Regions from separate parts of the Paenibacillus sp. FSL K6-1318 genome, predicted to be linked through region 1. Evidence: riboswitches for the same ligand, from Rfam matches in the RefSeq annotation. Region 1 holds a riboswitch; the other holds the start of a gene.
What was found. Region 1 has a riboswitch for FMN ahead of NYE45_RS16845 (DMT family transporter). Riboswitches for the same ligand answer to the same signal wherever they lie in the genome.

Region 1 (6,434 bases):
GCATGAATCCGTGCCTGGCTCCGCGGTCAAGTTGAGCGGCGTTAATCGGACCGATTGGAGCAGACAATGAGATTCCCAGAATAATATAACTGAACATTACAGACATAAACACGTTCACTCCTTAACGGGTTCGATGAATTGTACCAGTCGTCACAGAAAATGGGTACAAGTCATCGTATTCCCGCAAGGAGTGAATTAGAACAAACTATTTATATCATATGGCCTATGGCCTTGTTAATCTATTGAAGATTCGACATCCAATTGAATTGGAGTACAGTGGTAGCCGTTGCACGAACTTTCCTCACAAGGACAAGCGGAGAGCCCAATCGTGAGATCCATTAAAGCCTCCATCTCAATATAATCCCCTGCACGAGAGTCGGGTGCTACAACATCAATCTTGCCTTCACTGTCTACAACGGACTTCATAAACAGGTTAAATGGATAGTGTTGATCTGGTGGTAGAATCCCGAAGGGTTCCAGTGCCGTGTTCAGATTGTGATAACAACTGGCGTGATCCTTTTTGTCATATAACACTTCATACATCTCGGGCCGACAAGCAGAGTTGAAGAAATCATGTACCCCAACGGTGTCACGCACAATCTTGAGTAAGGGTTGATATTGATTGGAATACACAAACTGCCCAGGTTTGATTCGGTAAGTGCGCAATACGTCCATTGTCACGCCCGGGTCCAAGCGATGGTTAGCATCTTGCGCATCATATGCCACAAAATCAATGACCTGCTGACCCTCCAGATCTGTTATACGTAATAAAGAACCCTTGTTTACTTTCAGGGCATATCCCGTTTTGGCAGGGATACGAAAGGACTGTTTATGAGACTGTTTGATATTCATTCGTCACATTCCTCCGCTATTTTTGCTTTCAGTATGCGGAGCAGACGAAGCTTTCATGCACTATTTTGGCAACACATCCTACTCAGGTGGGTAAAGATCAATGATAAAGGTAGATACACGCTGAACGTTCTAAGCTGGAAACATGGGGTTACCTTTCATTCCGACCCAGAGTTCTGATTGTTCAAGCTGTGCAGCCAGATGTAATAACCAATCTTCGCGTCCTTTGGTTGCCATCACTTGAACACCCATTGGCAAACCTTCAGGTGTCATATGCAGAGGTACACTTATCGCAGGCTGACCTGTCAGATTCGCGAGCTGGGTGAACGGAGTATACGTAAGACTTGGCTCAAACATCTCATAGATGAGTTGCTGCTGCTCGGTCTTGTCCAATTCAGTAATCCGCATGAGATTACGAATCTGTTCGTCATGAGGTGTTAACTCTCCAATCTTAGGTGCAGAAAAAGCATTAACAGGAGTGACGTAGAAGTCATAGCGTTCAAACAAAGTGGACATCTGCGCTGCAGCTACATCCCATTCAGCCAGACTATGTACAAATTCGGCAGCGGACACCTTTTTTCCAGCTTCAGCCAGAACCCAGGATTCAATCTCCATATCATCAGAGGTCAGAACCCGGCCCATAGATCTTTCCATGGAAGAGATCATTGCGGCCATCTCACCGCTGTTCATCATGTAATAATTCTCCATTAACCGGACTCCGTTGACGGGACTCAGCTTTTCTTCAACATGATGACCTTGTTCTTCCAACCAGCGAACGAGCTTGTATACCGATTCTTTGGCTTCTGCGCTGACAGGTGTGCCCACAGGCGAATCTGTTGTATACGCAATTTTCAGTTTGCGTTGATGTGGATAGCTCATATCTGCCAAGTAACTGCCTGGAAAGAGTGGAGCATGGAACGCGGCTTCAGGCTGAATGACTTGCAAAGTATCAAGCAACGCAGCACTGTCACGAACTGAGCGGGATAAGGCGAAATCAATCGATGCGCCTTGCCATTGGCGACCAACTCCTGGTCCTACAGGTGTGCGTCCGCGAGTTGGTTTCAGACCAAACAAGCCGCTAAAAGAAGCCGGGATACGGATCGAACCGCCTCCGTCACTGGCTCCGGCAAGAGGAACGATACCGGAAGCTACAGCGGCGGCGGCACCGCCACTTGAACCGCCTGGGGAGTGATTAATATTCCATGGATTGCGAGTTGCACCATGAAGACGGGGCTCGGTAATATTTTTCAAACCAAATTCAGGCGTATTGGTATGTCCTATGATGATAAAACCTGCATCACGCAGTCGAGTGACAAAATTGGAATTACGTAATGCCCGATGCTCACTGAACAAACGTGAGCCTGAGGTCAGAAATTCACCTTCCAAGGATTGCGAAATATCTTTCAGAAGCAGGGGCACACCAGCAAAAGGTTGTTCTCCAGGGCGAACCAAACCAGCCTCCTCCCGTGCACGAGTTTCATATGTACGAATGACCGCATTAAGCTGCGGATTCACTTCTTCAAGACGTGTAAACGCCGCTTCCAGCATTTCAACCGGGGATACTTCCCGGGATCGGATCAGTTCAGCCAAACCTACGGCGTCGTAGGAGGTATATGAGAATGAAGACATTATTGATCGTTCCTCTCTGAATATAGTTCATCTATTATTCCATATGTCATCGTACCACCGGATTAGATAAAAGACAAAACATTGAAGGGACGTAGTGCGATGAAGTGGATATTCGGTATGAGAGGAGGGAAAAGAGCGGAGGATTTGCGATATAGAAATAAATCACAGGGTGGATAGCTCATAATGCTAATTGAGAAAATGATCAAGTAATATCGAGTAATGGAAATAAAAAAACCACTGCTCATCTAATGCGATGTGCAATGGTTTTATTTTATATTTAATTATTGGTTTATATGTGATTCTCGGATATATCCCTTTATTCTGTACGAAGCTTCGGTGCCGCATCGGATGCAGTTGATGATCGTTCCTGCTGTTTGGAAATGGCGAAGAGGGCGACCCAGATCAAGATAAAGCCAAGCAGCTGCTCCCATGTAATCAATGTGCGGAAAGCAATCCAGTTCACCAACACACCCGCCATCGGGAAGCTAAGTTCAGCGAGTGTTGCAACAGATGCTTTGGTTGACGACAGACCTTTGTAATACAACAGAAGACTGAGCAAACCTGGTAACAATGCCTGACCGAGAATATTGAGGATGACAGCAGTCTGTTCTCCTGTCCCGGATGGGAGTGTCCAGGCAGCACCTTCGTTCCATGTCATAAAGATCAGGAGCGGAAGAGCAACAACGAAGCGTAGGGAGGTGACTGTCTCATAACGCGCCTGCCCTAACATCAGTCGGCCCATAACCGTTGAACCTCCCCATAAAGCAGCGGCTCCAAGGGATAACAGGCTGCCTGCATGAATCCAGTTGTCCCAGTTACCCAGCGGCAATGTAAAGCCGAATGTAAGTAGATACGTACCTAATAATGCAATGAAGAAAAGTCCGCCAAAGCGACGAGGCAGCGTTTCTTTTAATAATAACTTAGCCAGAACGATGGCGAAGAGCGGCTGCATTTTTTGCAGTAACAAGACCGTGTTCGGATCGTTATGTGTAAGGGCCATGGTGAACAATACTGTTGCGAGTGCTGATCCTCCCCATGAGATAAAGATCACGGCAATCCAGTGGCGTGCGCGCAAGTTTTTCAGATCAGCCCGGAATTTCCACAGCACGGGAATGGCAATGAGACTGACAATGATATGTTCCACCAGTACAATCTGTGTGGATGTCATCGTTTTAAGCAAAATAATACGGAACAGTGGATCCACACCCCATAGGGCGGCGCCGAGCACAACCAGCCAGAATCCAGTGTTACTTCGTTCCTTGCGGTAAACCGTTGATGCTGCTGATGTCTTTTCCATATTCAGGACTCCTTCGTCAGAACACGGAATCTTCAGTTGGCAAAATCGACAAAAGCCCCCGTTTTGGTATATACCAAATAAACGGGGGCTCATCCAAGGACATGCGTCAGGAAAGAGGCCTTCCCGTGAACGGCATGTCAATGTGTTGATCTTCTCTCATCCGGACTGTACCGTCGGCCTTGGATTCACACCAAGTCAGTCGTTAGATGTCCTTCGTTAAGAACATGTAGCGAGTCGCGGGCTGGTTCCGAAGAACATCACCGCCGGTCGGGAATTGCACCCTACCCCGAAGATCCTATTCAATTATATAGTGTGTTGAACAAGCTGTAACATTAATAAGTTCATCTTATTCCTGTAAGCGCTAGCAGTTCAAGCTTTTTTTTAATAAATGATATTCCAGCTTCCTTGCTGTCTGCGAAGAAGCACGATCTGACCTGCGTGATACGCATCATGGAGTACCCAGCGAGCAAGTTCGTGTGCCCATTTTTCTTCGGAATCCATATAAGCGGCTTCAAGATCTGACTCCTGTAACGCCGCCAATTGATCTCGTAACTGTTGGGCTAATCGGGTTGTACCCTGAAGCAGTGTATTCCATCCATCTGCGTCCGTTGGATCTCCAGAATTCCCAAACGTGTATTCATTGGAGTCTACAGCGGGCAGAATAGGCTCCTTACCTTGCATGCGACATAACAAGCGATGGTTGTAATAATACATATGGTTAACCAACTGCCAGATGCTTAATCCCCCTGAGAATGGAACCCAAGCTGCTTGCTCCGCTGTAAGTCCTTCCAAGGACTTCGACAAAGGTACAATCCAATTGCATTGATCCCAGGTATCATCCTTTTGAATAAGTAACACATCTAATGCTGTTGTTTTCGTCATTCATGTATTCCTCCTTGAGTGGTATTGTGGTGTAACTAGCTAAAATAGCTTAATAAGGTTACACTCAATATAACACATCAAGGATAAGTTGTAACCTTCTTTATTTAATAAGATGGTTACATGAACGGGGGATATATATGGACAGGTTATGGACCGATTTTGTAAACAGTGATTATCATGATTGGCGTGGTGGGGATCGATCAGAGGACAGGCTCGGGAAGGCGAGCTGGCAGCAAGATTTTTTGGATCGATGGCAGCTGCAAGCTTCTGTTCCTGCGTCCCCAGAAGATGAGTTGTCGATGAGAAACTTCCGGGATGAATTGCTGTCCCTTGGAGCCCGTTTATCTTCCGGAGCATCCATAACAGATAAGGAACGTAATTGGTTGAATGGCGTTATGGAAGCAGGGCATGTGAGAAGAAGATTGACTACAATTGATCAGGAACTGAAGCTCCAACTGGTAGCCGTAGAAGTTCATTGGCATCAGGTTATGGCTGAAGTGGCTGCTGATTTTGCTACGACTTTGGTGGAGGGAGAAGGGGGCAGGATTCGGATTTGTGATAATTCGGATTGTCGCTGGATGTTCTATGATGATACTCGAAGCAGAACACAGAAGTACTGTGATGATAAGATGTGTGGAAACCTGATGAAGGTCAGAAGATTTCGGGCTAAACGTAAAATACAAAATTGAAAAATATTAACAATAACTATATAATGTATATATACTAGCGAAAAAATAGTCAGAAGCAGTACGGATTCGTATGCAGGATGTGATCGTCTTTCAAACCAAATCAGATGGGAGATGTGTCTTGTGCGGACAAGTTATCTGTTGAAAAATGGCTGTGTGTTGTCGATGGATGCTCGAGTTGGACAGTATAAGAGGGCGGACGTTCTGATCCAGGATTCCTTGATCACGGCGGTTCAGCCCGACCTGGATATTCCGGATGCGGAGGTCATTGATGCTTCATCCATGATTATTATGCCTGGGCTCGTGGACACACATCGGCATGTGTGGGAATCACTTGTCAAAACAGCGGGAACCAACTGGTCCTTGCCAGTCTATTTGCAAAATCTCTATTATGGTGCGATGGGAAGCAAGCTTCGTCCACAAGATAGTTATATTGCAAACCTGCTCGGTTCCTTGGAAGCGCTTAATGCAGGAGTGACGACAGTGTTGGATTGGAGCATGCCGTATTCTTCCGAGCACACGGATGAACTGATTCGCGGACTTCAGGATGCAGGGATTCGGGCAGTATTTGCTCACGGAGTAGCTGGTGAGACGAACTACTGGAATCGGGATAGTCTGCTCACGTACTCGAATGATGTGAGAAGAGTCAAAGAGCGGTATTTTTCATCACGAGATCAATTGCTTACTTATGGGCTTGCCATTCGTGGTCCGGAGTTCAGTCATTGGGATACAACCGTGAAGGAGATCGAGCTAGCTGAAGAGCTGGATGCCATCTGTTCCATGCATGCCGGATTTGGCAGTTGGGGATCTGTAGATCGCTCGATTAGTCACTTGTATGAAGCGGGGCTGTTAAGTCCACGAGTGAATATCGTTCACGGTAACACCATGGGCATGGATGAATACAAAATGCTGGCAGATAGCGGCGCTTCCTTGTCGGTCACACCTGAGGTTGAAATGATGATGGGTCATGGATATCCGGCAACCGGCCATTTTCTCGAACATGGAGGAACTCCTACACTTGGTGTAGATGTGGTAACGTCTACAGGCGGGGACATGTTTTCCCAGATGAAGTTTGCACTTCAGGCTGAACG
Region 2 (6,434 bases), 470 kb from region 1:
CCGCAACCACATCTGGATGGACAACATACTGTATTTGGTAAAGTAACTAAAGGTATGGAGTTCGTGGACGCTTTAGAAGGTAAAGACAAAATGGAAACTGTTGAAGTTGTAGAAGCTTAATACCTTCAGCTTTACTGGATCCAATTATGAAGTGCTTCTTTTATAGAAGCACTTTTTTTATTTTTTACATGTCACGTATTCGAAATCGATGATTGGAAAGGATGAATGAACCTTGGATATCGTTAATCAGCTAAGCTTGTTAAAGCAAATTTATAGTGATCGTTCGTTGTGGGATGAAGAACTGCAGGCATCGCGACATGTCGTTCCGGATAGTGTATCCGTACAGGATCGAGAAGCGCTTGAGGCAGCCGGGCATGAACCGAATCGATTTGTGCGTCCACAACATGATGAAACGATTACTGAGCTGAAGAAACTTGCGAATCAATGGACGATAGAGGATGCAGCGCAGGCTTTTGTCTCTTCTTTGTGGTCAGCACCCATGATCTGGCGCTCGCTTCTTACGAGCAAGCTTATTGCAAGTAGTGTGCCAGAGCATGAACACACGTCTTATCCATCTTCGAGCACTTGTAAAATCTGTGGATTAAGCGTAGATCAAGCAACCGACACGACGCTGCAATGGTATTGGCGCATGACCAATGGAACTCCGTTGGACGGTGATCCCTTTGGACAAGTACTGGCACTTCGAGAGCTGTCTACAGCGCAGGAGCTTCCAATACCAAATGAATACGACCGCTGGACATTTCGTGCGGTGTTAACGGTGTTGCGCGAATTACCTCCCAAAACACGCTATAGCAAGGCAGCACTAGCGCTCAAGAAGGAACGTCTTTTGCCTACCCAAAAAGAATATGCCTACCGTGACTTGCTTGAGACGTTAGCTCTAATTGGCATACTGGATACGCCGGAACATCCCGGAATGATAACTCAATTTACGACTTACATACAGCGTGACGAGCGTCCCAATGTGCGGGTTGAAGTGCAGGCGCCTCTGGCGTGGTGGGACTCATCTGTCGGAATCAATGAGAACAACCTGAACAAGATATTCCATGATTTTGATCTGAGTAATATATTTCTTGCGGATAAGCCTGAAGAGAGTCCAGCTGTAAAGGACACGATATTAGGTGCATTGGAGAAAAAGAGAAGTGTTCGCGGGAAAGTGCCAAAGGCATCTCCTGATGCAGGTACAGGGGAGGCACAGTCTGGAGATGTGTATGCTGTTCGGGTCAGAGAAGGTGTATGGGTGACGGTGTATTGTCATGAAGTCAGAGACAAACGTGTCATCGTCGAATATCTGGATGGTGTCTTTCCAGAGATGCCGGCAAAAGCAGATTTGCATGGGACATTTCGACCGAGACCGAATGGTCGCTGGAAATGCTCCGCTATCGCGATCGATTCGACAAGTTGGGTCAGAAGAGTGACAAGAGAGTTTCCGCTTCCCACTTCGCCCCTGCAAGAACCTGATCGCATTCCATTTCATAATGCCAAAGAGTTAAAGCATATGGCGAGCTGGTGTTTTCCTGATATGTAGAATGATGCGATGGATGGTTGGATGTAAAATGCCTCCAAGCAAAAACCGTGCCTCCTTGGGAGGAAGCTGTTTTTTGTTGTTTCTTAGCTTATTAAAAGTTAGTATGTGACAAAAAGGAACAAAAAACAATTGATTTTTTGGCATTAAAGTGCTAACATCCAATTAATAACGAAAGCAATCCTTCAGGGCAGGGTGCGATTCCCTACCGGCGGTGATGCAGGAAAGTGTAAGGACACATGTCCAGTACTTGATGCAAAGTCCGTGACCTGTCTGCCTTTGGCAGATGGCTGATCTGGTGTAATTCCAGAACCGACAGTATAGTCTGGATGGGAGAAGGAGAGGTGCAGACCTAACAGGTTTGCATTCAGCAGGAGTATTGCTGCACAGTCACTATTCGTGATGTTTTGCACTGTGCAGGGAAGATCCGGATACGTCGGACAGTTCCATACATATGCCACACTATAGAAGCTCTTTACCTGTAATTGATGTTCATTAAGGTATGTGTCTATTTTCACTTGCCCGAAATGCATTTTTGGGCAAAGTGTTGGCGTGCTGTATCCATTTCACTCCTGCTGTTGACATTTGTCTCTCATCATCCCCATCGAACTGATTGTTCGACGGGGATTTTTTCATAATTAAGACTAAGACTTTAAACCGCGGGGTGAACGGATTTGGAAATGATCAATGATGAATTTTATATGGCACTGGCACTTGATATGGCGGAACGAGCACAGGGGCAGACAGGAATTAATCCGGTCGTTGGATGTGTAGTTGTGAAAGAGGGGCGTATAGTAGGCCTGGGAAGCCATCTGAAACGTGGAACCGGTCATGCGGAAGTGCATGCACTGAACATGGCAGGAAGCGACGCAGAAGGCAGTACGGTATATGTTACACTCGAGCCCTGTAGTCATTATGGCAAGACGCCACCTTGCAGTGAACGCCTGATTCATGAAAAGGTGAAACGTGTCGTGGTATGTTGTGAAGATCCAAATCCGCAAGTATCCGGCAAGGGCATAAGCATGCTCCGTCAACAAGGCATTGAAGTTGAAGTTGGTGTATTGCGTGAGCGTGGCAGACGTATGAATGAAAAATTCATTAAATTTATTACAACGGGTCTACCTTTCGTGACACTGAAGACGGCTACAACTTTGGATGGAAAGATTGCTACTCGCAGCGGAGACAGCAAGTGGATCTCCAACGAGCCTGCTCGTGAGATTGTGCATGCGCTTCGTCATCGTCACCAGGGAATTATGGTTGGCGTCGACACGGTAATCGCCGATAATCCGGAGCTTACAACCCGTTTGCAAGTGGAAGGCATTAGTCCGGTACGCATTGTGGTGGATTCCAAGCTACGTCTTCCAGTAGGTGCCAAAATGGTTAAGGATGGTCTTGCTCCAACATGGGTACTGACCACAGATGAAGCCAGTCCTGAAGCTGCTGAACGTTTGGAAGCCTACGGCGTCGAAATTATACGCTGTGGTCCTGGACCACGTGTGGATCTGTTAAGCGGACTTAGCAAGCTGGGTGAGCGTGAGATTGGTTCGATTTTGCTTGAAGGTGGAGGCACCCTTAATGGAGCCATGCTGGAGGCACGGTTGGTTGATCGACTGCTCATGTTTATCGCTCCGAAGATTGTGGGCGGTTATGATACACCTGGAAGCTTCCGCTTCGAGGGTGTGGAGCGTATGAATCAGGCGATTCAATTGAATCAGCTGGAAATCGAACAAGTTGGAGATAATATCAGCATTGGCGGTATTCCGGTGTGGCCTGAATAGATAAATGGATCATAGCAGTAAGTTAGGGTCCTCAGAAATCAACAAGGGAGGCGGCAGCATGTTTACCGGTTTGGTGGAAGAAGTCGGTCAGATTCGGCGTATTGGTCGGAAAGGCGAAGCGATGGTCCTGAATATCGGAGCTTCCGCCATCATGGACGATCTGAAGATTGGTGATAGTGTAGCAGTAAACGGCGTGTGCTTAACTGCCACAACGCTCGAAGGTGGAGGTTTTACCGCCGATGTAATGCCTGAAACGTATCGCCATACCAATCTCAGTCAGTTGCAGTCTGGCAGTAAAGTTAATCTGGAGCGAGCCATGCAATCAGGCGGCCGTTTTGGCGGACATATCGTTCAAGGCCATGTCGATGGTACTGGAGTGATCGGCAGTATAACTCGTGATCAGAACGCAATTGTGTTTGAGATCAAGCCGGAGGATCACCAGTTGTTCAAATATCTGATCCCCAAAGGGTCAGTTACACTGGATGGCATTAGCTTGACCGTTGTCCATACGTCGCAGACCGCATTCACGGTTTCCATTATCCCACATACGATTGGTGAGACTGTACTAAATGTGAAAAAGACAGGGGATACCATCAATATCGAATGCGACATTTTAGGGAAATATGTGGATCATCTGCTGCAGTATGGGAGAGGACATCAGGAGACGGGTGCTGGCAAGCCGCGCAGTATCAGTGAGGATTTTCTCGCCAATCACGGATTTGCATAAATAGAGAACAGAAATAAACTGGAGGTGGACCAATGTCAGAACAATCCATTCTGGACACAATAGAAGAAGCCATATACGATCTCATGCGTGGTAAACCCGTCATTGTTGTGGATGATGAAGATCGGGAGAATGAAGGCGATTTTATTGCTTTGGCCGAAAAGGCGACACCTGAAGTCATTAATTTCATGATTACTGAAGGTAGAGGTCTAGTCTGTGTTCCGATTACACAACAACGTGCCGACGAACTTAACCTGAAACCCATGGTTCAACAAAATACGGATTTCCATGGAACAGCTTTCACCGTCTCTGTGGATCACAAAGATACCACAACAGGTATCTCGGCACATGAACGTTCCATTACTGTAAAAGGTCTGATCGATCCTGAAGCGAAAGCCGGGGATTTCCGTAAGCCTGGTCACATGTTCCCGTTGATTGCAAAAGACGGCGGTGTGCTTCGTCGTGCAGGACATACGGAAGCAGCTGTAGACCTCGCCATCATGTGTGGTTCGTATCCCGCAGGCGTGATCTGTGAAGTGATTAAGGAAGATGGCACGATGGCCAGACTTCCGGATCTGCAGGAGATTGCTCGCAAGCATGACCTGAAGCTGATCAGCATTCAGGACATGATTCGTTACCGTAACGAAAAAGAACAGCTGGTTCAACGTGAAGTGGCTGTACGCATGCCAACAGACTTTGGTGAGTTCCAAGCGGTGGCCTATACGAACGCTGTGGACAACAAGGAGCATGTGGCTCTGGTCAAAGGTGAGATTGATGGTTCCAAACCCGTACTAGTACGTGTACACTCTGAATGTTTGACAGGCGATGTATTCCATTCTCATCGTTGTGACTGTGGTCCGCAGTTTGATGCGGCACTCAAACAGATCCATGAAGAAGGCAATGGCGTGCTGCTCTATATGAGACAGGAAGGTCGGGGCATTGGGCTGATCAACAAACTCAAAGCCTACAAGCTGCAAGAGGAAGGTCTGGACACCGTGGATGCAAACCTGAAGCTGGGTTTTGCTGCCGACTTGCGTGATTACGGAATTGGCGCCCAAATTCTGAAAGACCTTGGCGTTCGTCAGATCAGATTGCTGACAAACAACCCTCGTAAAATCAAAGGCCTTGAAGGATATGGACTTGAAGTCGTAGAACGTGTCGCGATCCAGATGGAGGAGAACGAGGATAATACGGTGTATCTTCATACCAAGCAAGCCAAGCTTGGGCATATGCTTAAGTTTGATGATATCGAGCAGAACGAAGAGTAAATGCGTTGTAGGTGAAAAACTTTTACCATGTAATTTATGGAAGTGATTACTTAGGAATATCTGTTGCTTACATTATATTATACCGTTAGGGAGATGACTTGAATGCCACAATTTTTTGAAGGACATTTAGTATCAGAAGGATCAAGATATGGAGTTGTTGTTGGACGTTTTAACGAATTCATCACGAGCAAATTGCTTAGCGCAGCACTTGATGCATTCAAACGTCACGGCGTGCAGGATGATGAAGTGGATGTAGCCTGGGTTCCAGGTGCATTCGAAATCCCTTTGATTGCGCAGAAAATGGCGGAGAGCGGCAAGTATGATGCGGTGATTACCCTGGGAACCGTTATTCGTGGATCAACTACGCATTATGATTATGTGTGCAACGAGATGGCTAAAGGGGTAGCAGCAATTAACCTGAAAACAGGCGTGCCTACAATCTTCGGTCTGGTTACCACTGAAAATATTGAACAAGCGATTGAACGTGCCGGAACCAAGGCGGGTAACAAAGGTTGGGATGCAGCTACGGCGGCAATTGAGATGGCAAACTTGACGAAACAGCTAAAATAGTGCTTATTTAATAGTAGTGCCCTGCTTTGCGCAGACGAAAACGGGAATCCGGATTCGGACGGCTTAGCAGGGTTTTGTATTTTTCTGGCGGGAGGATTCGTCTAGTGACGGTAGTTACATACAAACTGGAGACTTTTGAAGGGCCTTTGGATCTGCTGCTTCATCTGATTGATAAGGCTGAAATTCATATCCAGGATATTCCCATCAGCGATATTACCGATCAATACATGGCGTATCTGCATTCGATGCAGGAACTGGAACTGGATATTACGAGTGAATTTCTGGTCATGGCAGCAACGCTGCTGTCGATCAAGAGCAAACTTTTATTGCCCAAACCACCGGTAATTGAGGATTTCGAGGATTATGATTATATGGAAGAAGAAGATTATGATCCACGTGCAGAGCTGATTGCGCGTCTGATAGAATATCGCAAGTACAAGGGAATTGCGCGTCATCTTCATGAACGGGAGTGGGAACGAAGCCTTATTTTTTCCAAAGAGCCCGAGGATCTGCGCCCCTATATGCCTGTAGAAGCCCCTTCTAACCCTGTT

Region 2: linked by a shared signal. The riboswitch ahead of ribD (bifunctional diaminohydroxyphosphoribosylaminopyrimidine deaminase/5-amino-6-(5-phosphoribosylamino)uracil reductase RibD) and the one ahead of NYE45_RS16845 (DMT family transporter) in region 1 are both predicted to bind FMN.

What each region holds. Positions count from the first base shown of each region.
Region 1 covers NZ_CP150270.1:3,848,009-3,854,442, reverse strand. The annotation lists gene NYE45_RS16860 (LysE family translocator) at 1-106, opposite strand, end outside; gene NYE45_RS16855 (urea carboxylase-associated family protein) at 235-852, opposite strand; gene NYE45_RS16850 (amidase) at 982-2,478, opposite strand; gene NYE45_RS16845 (DMT family transporter) at 2,795-3,775, opposite strand; FMN riboswitch at 3,920-4,073, opposite strand; gene NYE45_RS16840 (DinB family protein) at 4,157-4,657, opposite strand; gene NYE45_RS16835 (CGNR zinc finger domain-containing protein) at 4,795-5,346, shown strand; gene NYE45_RS16830 (amidohydrolase family protein) at 5,458-6,434, shown strand, end outside.
Region 2 covers NZ_CP150270.1:4,315,167-4,321,600, reverse strand. The annotation lists gene NYE45_RS19070 (peptidylprolyl isomerase) at 1-120, shown strand, start outside; gene NYE45_RS19065 (hypothetical protein) at 233-1,546, shown strand; FMN riboswitch at 1,721-1,888, shown strand; gene ribD (bifunctional diaminohydroxyphosphoribosylaminopyrimidine deaminase/5-amino-6-(5-phosphoribosylamino)uracil reductase RibD) at 2,218-3,321, shown strand; gene ribE (riboflavin synthase) at 3,380-4,048, shown strand; gene NYE45_RS19050 (bifunctional 3,4-dihydroxy-2-butanone-4-phosphate synthase/GTP cyclohydrolase II) at 4,081-5,313, shown strand; gene ribE (6,7-dimethyl-8-ribityllumazine synthase) at 5,416-5,883, shown strand; gene NYE45_RS19040 (segregation/condensation protein A) at 5,988-6,434, shown strand, end outside.